4 regions of the Planococcus beijingensis genome follow, and region 3 is predicted to be linked to each of the others. Evidence: riboswitches for the same ligand, from Rfam matches in the RefSeq annotation. Region 3 holds a riboswitch; each other region holds the start of a gene.

Region 1 (2,181 bases), on a different contig from region 3:
CACTGCCGACCACTATAGCGGCAGTCCAGTCAGATCCTGCGGCTATGAATTTTCCACTTCCGGCTGAATTGATAGAAGCGATAGGCAAACGTGTTGATAAACTGCAGACCAGCTTCACTTCATAAAAACAGAAAAAGAACGGCCAGGCATCACTGTCTGGCCGTTCTTTTTTGTTGTGTGCTAATTAAATACCAGCTTCTACGCCAGCTTGTTCTTTAAGAATTGCTGCTTTGTCAGTACGTTCCCAAGGAAGATCAACATCCGTACGGCCAAAGTGTCCGTAAGCTGCAGTCTGCTTGTAGATCGGGCGGCGCAGATCCAACATTTTGATGATGCCGGCAGGACGCAAATCAAAGTTTGCACGTACCAAATCATCCAATTTGTCTTCATCTACTTTGCCCGTGCCGAATGTATCGAAAGCGATAGACACAGGATGTGCTACTCCGATTGCATACGCCAACTGCACTTCGCATTTGTCTGCAAGGCCTGCAGCAACGATGTTTTTAGCTACATAACGGGCTGCGTAAGCTGCTGAACGGTCAACTTTTGTCGCGTCTTTACCGGAGAAAGCACCGCCGCCATGGCGAGCATAGCCACCGTAGGTATCTACGATGATTTTGCGGCCAGTCAAGCCCGCATCTCCTTGAGGTCCGCCAATTACGAAACGCCCAGTTGGATTGATAAAGTATTTGGTGTCTTCATCGATCCATTTTGCCGGAACGACTTCTTTGATGACGTATTCTTTAATATTGCGTTGAATCTGTTCAAGCGTTACTTCCGGGTGGTGCTGAGTAGAGATAACAATTGTGTCCACGCGTAGCGGTTGATTGTTTTCATCATATTCAACTGTCACCTGCGTTTTGCCATCCGGGCGCAAATATGGAAGAATTTCTTCCTTGCGTACTTCAGCCAAGCGGCGCGCCAATTTATGTGCCAATGAAATCGGCAATGGCATTAATTCTTCAGTTTCGTTGTTGGCATATCCGAACATCAACCCTTGGTCGCCTGCTCCAATATCGTCCATTTCTTTATCTGTCATTTGGCCTTCACGTGATTCAAGTGCCACGTTTACTCCAGCAGCGATATCCGGTGATTGCTCATCGATTGCTGTAAGGACTGCACTTGTTTCTGAATCGAAACCATATTTAGCACGTGTGTATCCAATTTCTCTTACCGTTTGTCTAACGACTTTTGGAATGTCCACATAAGTGGAAGTAGTGATTTCTCCAGCTACTAAAACAAGTCCTGTCGTTACAGTCGTTTCACACGCAACACGTGCGTTTGGATCCTCGGTTAAGATAGCATCCAAAATTGCATCTGAGATTTGGTCACAGATTTTATCCGGATGTCCTTCTGTTACTGATTCTGAAGTAAATAATCGACGGTTTTTCAAAAAATGTTCCTCCTTATATCCTGCGAGATTGCTCTCGAAATTGATACGGTACTCGTTTCCCATGTCAAGTCCGTTCCGGAATTTCCGGATTGAACTTCAAGCCTTCTGTGGCCTTTCACACGAGGATTAAGGGCATTCCATAAAAAAATCCCTTCACTCATTCGTCATGAGGAAAGGAGAATCATCATAAGCACCTTTCACTCTTATCATCCAAGGCCTGTAAGCCTTGTTTCAGGTTTGGCACCATCACTGCAGCTGCAGCAGGTTGCCGGGTTTCATAGGGCCTGTCCCCTCCACCAGCTCGGAATAAGAGTATCCGTTCAATTTTTCATCATACGGAAATAGTTCGGGGATGTCAACGATTTCGGCGAATAAAATGCTCAAATTTTATTGCTGGATGTTCTCATCCTATGCAGTGAACATTCGTGAAGTTCTTTTCCTATCGGCCAGGAGTCTGCAATAATTTCTCATTGGGATTATGTGATTTCATTCAGCTCCTGTTATGATGGAAGTTAGCGCCATCCCTAAAACAATATGACCTTCGAATTTTTCAAGGAGCAACGGCCTCCATCCTTTCCAATCCCCTAATATAGAACCTTATTTCAATATTTTTTCAATTCTGCAGCGAATTAGTATAGACTAATGAACCTAATGTGTTATACTAATGAACGAATATACATCCTCCCCATCGCCATGGGAATAACAGAAAAGGAAGGTACATATATATGACTTCAGTGAACTTTGCAAACGATTTGAAGGATCTTTTAACTGGCCCAAATGTACATGTT
Region 2 (2,181 bases), on a different contig from region 3:
TATGTGAACCGAAGCTACAAGGAAGTCGCAGCAACGCCGCTCCGGATCCTGATGGATGTGCTCATCTCAGCGAATGTCCAGGTCAATAAGCTATTAACAGAGGGATGAAGACGATGCAGGAATGGACTCATAAAGAATGGATCAAAGAAAAGAATACCAATCGCACTACCGCGTATTACTTATACACACCGATGTGCGGGACTTGTCAGGTAGCTTCCAAAATGCTGTCGGTTGTCACAGAACTATTGCCGGATCTTCCGATTGGCAAAGCGAACTTGAACTATGTACAGGAAATTGCAGGAATGTATGAAGTGGAAAGTGTTCCTTGCCTGCTGATTACAGAGAATGGCAAACTTAAGGAGAAGATTTACGCTTTCCAGTCGGTTCCTTATTTATATGGCAAGTTGAAAACTGTTGACGAATATAGCCGGTCATGGTAAATTGAATTTCTGGTAAGAAAAGCGCGGGAATCTATTTGAAATAGGAGAAGCGTAAGATTTACCACCAATTAAAATCTATTCTGTTTTACTAATTTCATATCGAACTCTTATTAAGAGTGGTGGAGGGAAGTGCCCTATGAAGCCCGGCAACCGTCATGAAAATGAAATGGTGCCAAATCACACGAAGCGAAAGCTTTGGAAGATGAGAGATTGGTTTCCGTATAATATACGTTTGCCCTTCTGCTCAGTTATGCGCGGAAGGGTTTTTTATTTTTAGGATTCAGGGGTGTTCAACGAATGATCGAGTTAAAGAAAGTGACGAAAAAATTTGATACAGGCAAGGCGGTTCTTACGGCTGTCGACCAAGTTGATTTATCTATTGCTGATGGAGAAATATTTGGGATTATCGGATATAGTGGAGCCGGTAAAAGTACATTAATCCGCTTATTGAATGGATTGGAAAAACCGACTTCCGGCACTGTGGAAATCAACGGTAAGGTAATTACTTCCATTAAAGGCGGAGAATTGCGGAAAGCGCGCCAGAAAGTCAGTATGATTTTCCAGCATTTCAACTTATTATGGTCGAGGACGGTTAAAGAGAACATCGAATTCCCTTTGGAAATTGCGGGAGTCTCAAAAGCGCAGCGTGGAAAACGGGTTCAGGAACTGATTGAGCTGGTTGGATTATCGGGCCGCGAAAATGCTTATCCATCGGAACTGTCTGGCGGACAGAAGCAGCGTGTCGGTATTGCCCGTGCGCTGGCGAACGATCCGGAAGTCCTATTATGCGATGAAGCAACTTCTGCGCTTGATCCGGAAACAACAGACGCAATCCTTGATTTATTGGTCGATATCAACAAGCGATTAGGCTTGACCATCGTATTGATCACTCATGAAATGCACGTCATCCGAAAAATCTGTCATCGTGTTGCTGTAATGGAAGGCGGGCGTGTCGTGGAGCTCGGAGATGTTCTGAATGTTTTCCAATCACCAAAAGAAGAAATCACCAAACGCTTCGTGGCCCAGGTCACTGATAGTGGAGATTCACAGGAAACCATCAAAAACCTTCGTGAGTTGTATCCGACAGGCGAACTGGTGAAATTGGTTTTTGTCGGAGAACAAACCGAACAGCCAATTCTGACAAAACTGATTCGCAGCCATTCGGTGGAAGTCAATATCGTTCAAGGCAATATTTCGCATACGCAACGTGGAGCTTATGGAACATTGATTCTTCAGTTGAAAGGCTCTCCTGGTGAAATGGAAGAAGCTTTGGCATTTCTCCACTCTGAAGATGTTCAAACGGAGGTAATGCATAATGATTGATTCGTTATTCCCCAATGTAGATTGGGACAGTATGTGGGAAGCCACACTTGAAACTCTTTATATGACAGCTTTATCAACGTTGTTTACATTCATCATCGGTTTGGCTCTTGGAATCCTGTTATTTTTGACAGCTCCTAAACAATTATGGGCCAATAAAGTGGTCAATTGGCTGACAGGTGCATTCGTGAATATATTCCGTTCCATTCCATTTATCATTTTGATTATTTTATTGATTCCTTTTACGTTATTCCTGATGGGTTCCATTCGGGGGCCAAACGCAGCTTTGCCCGCATTGATCATCGGCTCAGCTCCATTTTATGCACGCATGGTGTTGATTGCATTAAAGGAAATCGACAAAGGAGTCATCGAAGCAGCTCGCTCTATGGGCGCGACGACCGGCACAATCATTTGGAAAGTG
Region 3 (2,181 bases):
AGGATCGGACGATTTCCATGGTGATTATTCCGTAATTTCTCTTCTTAGAAGAGAAGTTATTCTTTCATTGAATTTGTTTACATATGAGAGGTTTATCGGAAGCTGCCATTCATTCTATATATGATTTAAAGAACCCATCAACCTTCACATGAAGGATTGATGGGTTCTTTGAAATAATACGAAATATAAAGTTCTAAATTGATGCAAGTTATCTCTTAAAGTGACAGTTCAATTATCCTGGAATCATAAGACTGGACGGAGTCAGTCAAAATCTTTCTTCTCCCATTCGTCTTCAGGAATTTCCAAGTCTTCGCCGGAAAAGCGCTCTTCCTGAAACGGGTCGCCGTTCATGTGGAAACCGTTCTGCTCCCAAAAGCCCGGCTGGTTTTCATCGATGAATTCGATGCCTCGGACCCATTTGACACTTTTCCAGAAATACAGATGGGGTACGATAAAACGCAGCGGGTAACCATGCTTGGCGGTCAACGGTTCGCCGTCAAGTGAATGGGCAAGCAGCACGTCTTCCCGGTCCAAATCGGATAATGCAAGATTGGTGGTGTAATCGTAGTCGCCGTGAAGCATCACATAGCCGCTTTTCGGCGTTACACCCAATTCTTTTATCAGGTCAATAAAACGGACGCCGGTAAAGGTATTGTCGAAGCGGGACCAGCGTGTCACGCAGTGAATGTCGCGTGTTATTGTCGTTTGCGGCAATTTCAGCAGATCCTCGTAATGCAGCGTGATTTCCTTATCAACCTGGCCAAAGATTTTCAATGTCCAAGTGGCCATATCGTAAACCGGCACCTCGCCTTCGTGCAGGACAGGAAAGCGCTCGGTCAACACCTGTCCAGGCGGGAGGCGTTCAACCAGGGAAGGATCCACTACAGGGACCCGCGTACGTTTGATTCGTTCGGCTTTGCTCAGCTTCATGTGATCACTCCTTAAAATAAATAAAACTCTTCCACTGAAAAAGGGAAGAGTTGGGTCTGCTGGTGAAATTCTCTTCCTCATCTTTCAGAACATCGTGGTTCTGTTGGATTTGGCACCATTCCAGTTTGTGAACTGGCGGTTGCCGGGCGTCATCGGGCCATTCCCTCTGCCTCTCTTGATAAGGATAAAGCGTATTTAATTTCTGGTATGACTTATTTTACCGAAACCGCTTATTTCCTGCAAGATTATTCGGAAAATAATTCAGCTTCTCTCCGGCTGGCGTTATACTGATAGTACGTGGAGAATCACGTGCATAGCAAGCGTCACTTTCTGTTTATAAGGAGTCCTGCAAAATGAAAAAAATGATCGGCATTATAGGAATGGCCGTACTGTTGAGCGGCTGCACCAACACAACAGCAGAAAACGGCGATGTGCTGCTTGTTTCAACAGCTTCAAGCCTGACAGAAGTCATGAAAAAAATGGAAGAGGAATTTCATCAAGTGGAGCCGGATATCGAGCTGTCATTCAATTATGGATCATCGAGCAAGCTGCGAAGCCAAATTGAACAAGGCGCACCGGCAGATTTATTTTTATCAGCCAGTGAAAAGGATATGGAGCAGCTGGAATCCGAGCAACTGGTGAAAGCCGAAACTGTGGTGCCTTTTGCTGAAAATCGCCTGGTACTTGCGTCATTGGAGAAGTTTCCGGAAACTGCAGATTTTACAGAAATAGTGATGAATGCAGAAGAAACCATTGCGGTCGGAGAGCCGGACAGCGTACCGGTTGGAAATTTCACAAAGCAGGCGCTGGACAGCCAAGGGTTATGGCAGCCGCTTGAAGGGCGCCTTATCTACGCAAAAGATGCACGGCAAGTGGTGACGTATATCGAAAGCGGAAATGCCGGACTTGGCATCGTCTATTCCTCGGATGCGGTTATTTCCCAGGAAATAAAAGGGGCACTCGAAGTGCCGGGGCAGGAAAATCCTGTCGTCTATCCGGGAGCTGTCGTCGCGGATTCAGAAAAACAGCAGGCCGCTGTGGCTTTTCTGGATTTTGTAACGGGTCCCAAAGGGCAGACTATCCTCGAACAATACGGCTTTTTGCCTGCAAATGAGGCGACGCCATGATGCCGTATGATTTGTCGCCGCTTTGGCTGTCGCTGAGAGTTGCGGTTATTTCCACTCTATTTGTGTTTTTGGCTAGCTTGGCGCTTGCACGGTTGATGAGCAGACGTGAATTTTTCGGCAAAAG
Region 4 (2,181 bases), on a different contig from region 3:
TTGCGAATGATTTTCTCTAGCCATTTATACGCCTCCCTATATCAAGTTGATATATATCACTTTGCTATAAAATACTCTTTTTTTGACCTTTCGTATAAAATTTGATAATAAAATGCTTTATGCATTCAATAAACAGGTATAGCAAGTAAAAGGAGGGAGAGCGATGGAGAATAAAGAAAAAGCCGGAAAGAAAACAGGTCGGGCAATTTCCAACAAACTGACAGCAGATATGATTAGCTCACTGCCAACCTGTATAAAAGGGTGGTTATCTGAAATTGAGGCTGTTGGCCATGAACAAATCAATTTGGTGAGCCTTAAGCAATCGGGGGTAATGAAACTGAAACCCGAACAGAAGCGGTGGACCGTATCCGAAGCAGAACAAATCAGCCATACAGATCCACCAGCTTTCCGATGGATCGTGAAGTTGAAAATGGGAAAAGGATTGGTTGTGACAGGAAAAGACAGTTTTTTGGAAGGGAAGGCAGGCATGCATATCAAGCTTGCCGGCATTATTCCGATTTCCAAAACAGTTGATGATGAAAAGACCAATGAATCCGCACTCCAGCGTTACCTGATGGAGCTAGTCTGGTATCCTTCGGCTGTCCTCAGTCCCTTCATTTCCTGGGAGGAGGTGGACGCACACTCCGCAACAGCGACCATGAATTTTGAAGGTCTTAAAGGTTCTGTCACTTATTTTTTCAATGAACAAAACGAATTGCTGAAAGTGGAAGCCTGGCGCTACAAAGACGGTGGAGAAGACGCACGTCCCCTGCTGTGCGTGGGCACTGTTAAAGAGCAGCGGAAAGTGGGGGGACTGACCGTTCCAGTGAAGATGGAAATCACCTGGATGCTGGAAGAAGGGCCGTTCACCTGGTATCGATTTGATGTACATGATGTTCGATTTAATTCTATCAATGGACGATTTTCCTGAAGACAAACTGAATTGCAGGACTGCAAAAAATCGGGATGCATTCGGAAATTTTTCTAAGTGCCTTTATAAAAACATAACGCCCTTTTCCTGGTCTAATTTCAACGGTTGGATGAAAGTATAAAATTGATTTATGCCCTAAACGTATACATTGTGAAAAAAATCACAGAAATTTCATTGTTTTTCGACAGATTGCCTTGACCTGCTCTTCAGATACAGGTACCATATTTAGAATACTTAAAACTGAATAGTGAATTCTTATCGAGAGAAGTTGAGGGACTGGCCCTATGAAGCTTCAGCAACCAGCCGAAAGGTCAGGTGCTAAATCCAGCAGACAAGAAATTGTCTGGCAGATGAAAAGGAACGAGTTTGATATCGTAAAGCCTTCTTTTTCATGAAGGCTTTTTTTGTATATATGGGAGGTTGAGAAGAGTGGGTTTATTAGACGAATTAAAGACCAGGATTTTGACAGCGGATGGAGCCATGGGAACATTGCTGTATTCGTACGGCATCGAGTATTGCAATGAGGAATTGAACCTTCAGCGCCCGGAAGTGATTGAGAAGATCCATCTGGATTACATCAAAGCCGGTGCGGACATCATCCAGACCAACACGTATGGAGCGAATGCAGCGAAGCTGGCACGCTACGGTTTGGAAGCGCAAGTCGCTGATATCAATAAAGCTGCGATCGACATCGCCAAGCGTGCAGCAGCGCCAGGCGGCCAATTTGTTTTCGGAACCATCGGCGGAATCCGTGGAATCCGGAAAAGCGATGCCACCCTGCAGGAAATCATTGCGATGGTGGACCAGCAGGCAAGCCACTTATTGGCGGGAAATCCCGACGGCCTATTGCTGGAAACCTATTACGATTTCGAAGAACTTGCGGAAACGGTCAAGCACCTGAAAGGCATGACCGATACACCATTGATTGCGCAAGTATCCATGCATGACCCAGGGATTCTGCAAAATGGAATGTCGTTGAACGATGCTCTTCATCAACTGGAAAGTCTGGGAGCGGACATTGTCGGCGTCAACTGCCGCTTGGGGCCACACCATACCATCCAGGCTTTTGAAGAAGTCACCTTGCCTGAAAAAGCGTTTTTGTCGGCATACCCGAACGCCAGTCTGCTGGATGTGGAGGATGGCCGGATCGTTTATGAATCGGAAGCGGATTATTTTGGACGCGCCACTTTGTTGTTGAGAGAAGAAGGGGTCCGTTTAATTGGTGGCTGCTGCGGCACAACGCCGAAACA

What was found. Region 3 has a riboswitch for S-adenosylmethionine ahead of IRE19_RS09100 (sulfite oxidase-like oxidoreductase). Riboswitches for the same ligand answer to the same signal wherever they lie in the genome.
Region 1: linked by a shared signal. The riboswitch ahead of metK (methionine adenosyltransferase) and the one ahead of IRE19_RS09100 (sulfite oxidase-like oxidoreductase) in region 3 are both predicted to bind S-adenosylmethionine.
Region 2: linked by a shared signal. The riboswitch ahead of IRE19_RS14950 (methionine ABC transporter ATP-binding protein) and the one ahead of IRE19_RS09100 (sulfite oxidase-like oxidoreductase) in region 3 are both predicted to bind S-adenosylmethionine.
Region 4: linked by a shared signal. The riboswitch ahead of IRE19_RS15835 (bifunctional homocysteine S-methyltransferase/methylenetetrahydrofolate reductase) and the one ahead of IRE19_RS09100 (sulfite oxidase-like oxidoreductase) in region 3 are both predicted to bind S-adenosylmethionine.

Annotation. Positions count from the first base shown of each region.
Region 1 covers NZ_JADHDZ010000008.1:93,632-95,812, forward strand. The annotation lists gene IRE19_RS16500 (iron-containing alcohol dehydrogenase) at 1-125, shown strand, start outside; gene metK (methionine adenosyltransferase) at 185-1,393, opposite strand; SAM riboswitch class I at 1,594-1,706, opposite strand; gene pckA (phosphoenolpyruvate carboxykinase (ATP)) at 2,119-2,181, shown strand, end outside.
Region 2 covers NZ_JADHDZ010000006.1:138,447-140,627, forward strand. The annotation lists gene IRE19_RS14940 (ribonuclease M5) at 1-108, shown strand, start outside; gene IRE19_RS14945 (thioredoxin family protein) at 114-440, shown strand; SAM riboswitch class I at 545-649, shown strand; gene IRE19_RS14950 (methionine ABC transporter ATP-binding protein) at 738-1,763, shown strand; gene IRE19_RS14955 (methionine ABC transporter permease) at 1,756-2,181, shown strand, end outside.
Region 3 covers NZ_JADHDZ010000003.1:103,660-105,840, reverse strand. The annotation lists gene IRE19_RS09105 (helix-turn-helix domain-containing protein) at 1-35, shown strand, start outside; gene IRE19_RS09100 (sulfite oxidase-like oxidoreductase) at 262-924, opposite strand; SAM riboswitch class I at 1,005-1,115, opposite strand; gene modA (molybdate ABC transporter substrate-binding protein) at 1,284-2,057, shown strand; gene modB (molybdate ABC transporter permease subunit) at 2,054-2,181, shown strand, end outside.
Region 4 covers NZ_JADHDZ010000007.1:139,365-141,545, reverse strand. The annotation lists gene IRE19_RS18465 (PadR family transcriptional regulator) at 1-24, opposite strand, end outside; gene IRE19_RS15840 (DUF6920 family protein) at 164-931, shown strand; SAM riboswitch class I at 1,184-1,288, shown strand; gene IRE19_RS15835 (bifunctional homocysteine S-methyltransferase/methylenetetrahydrofolate reductase) at 1,361-2,181, shown strand, end outside.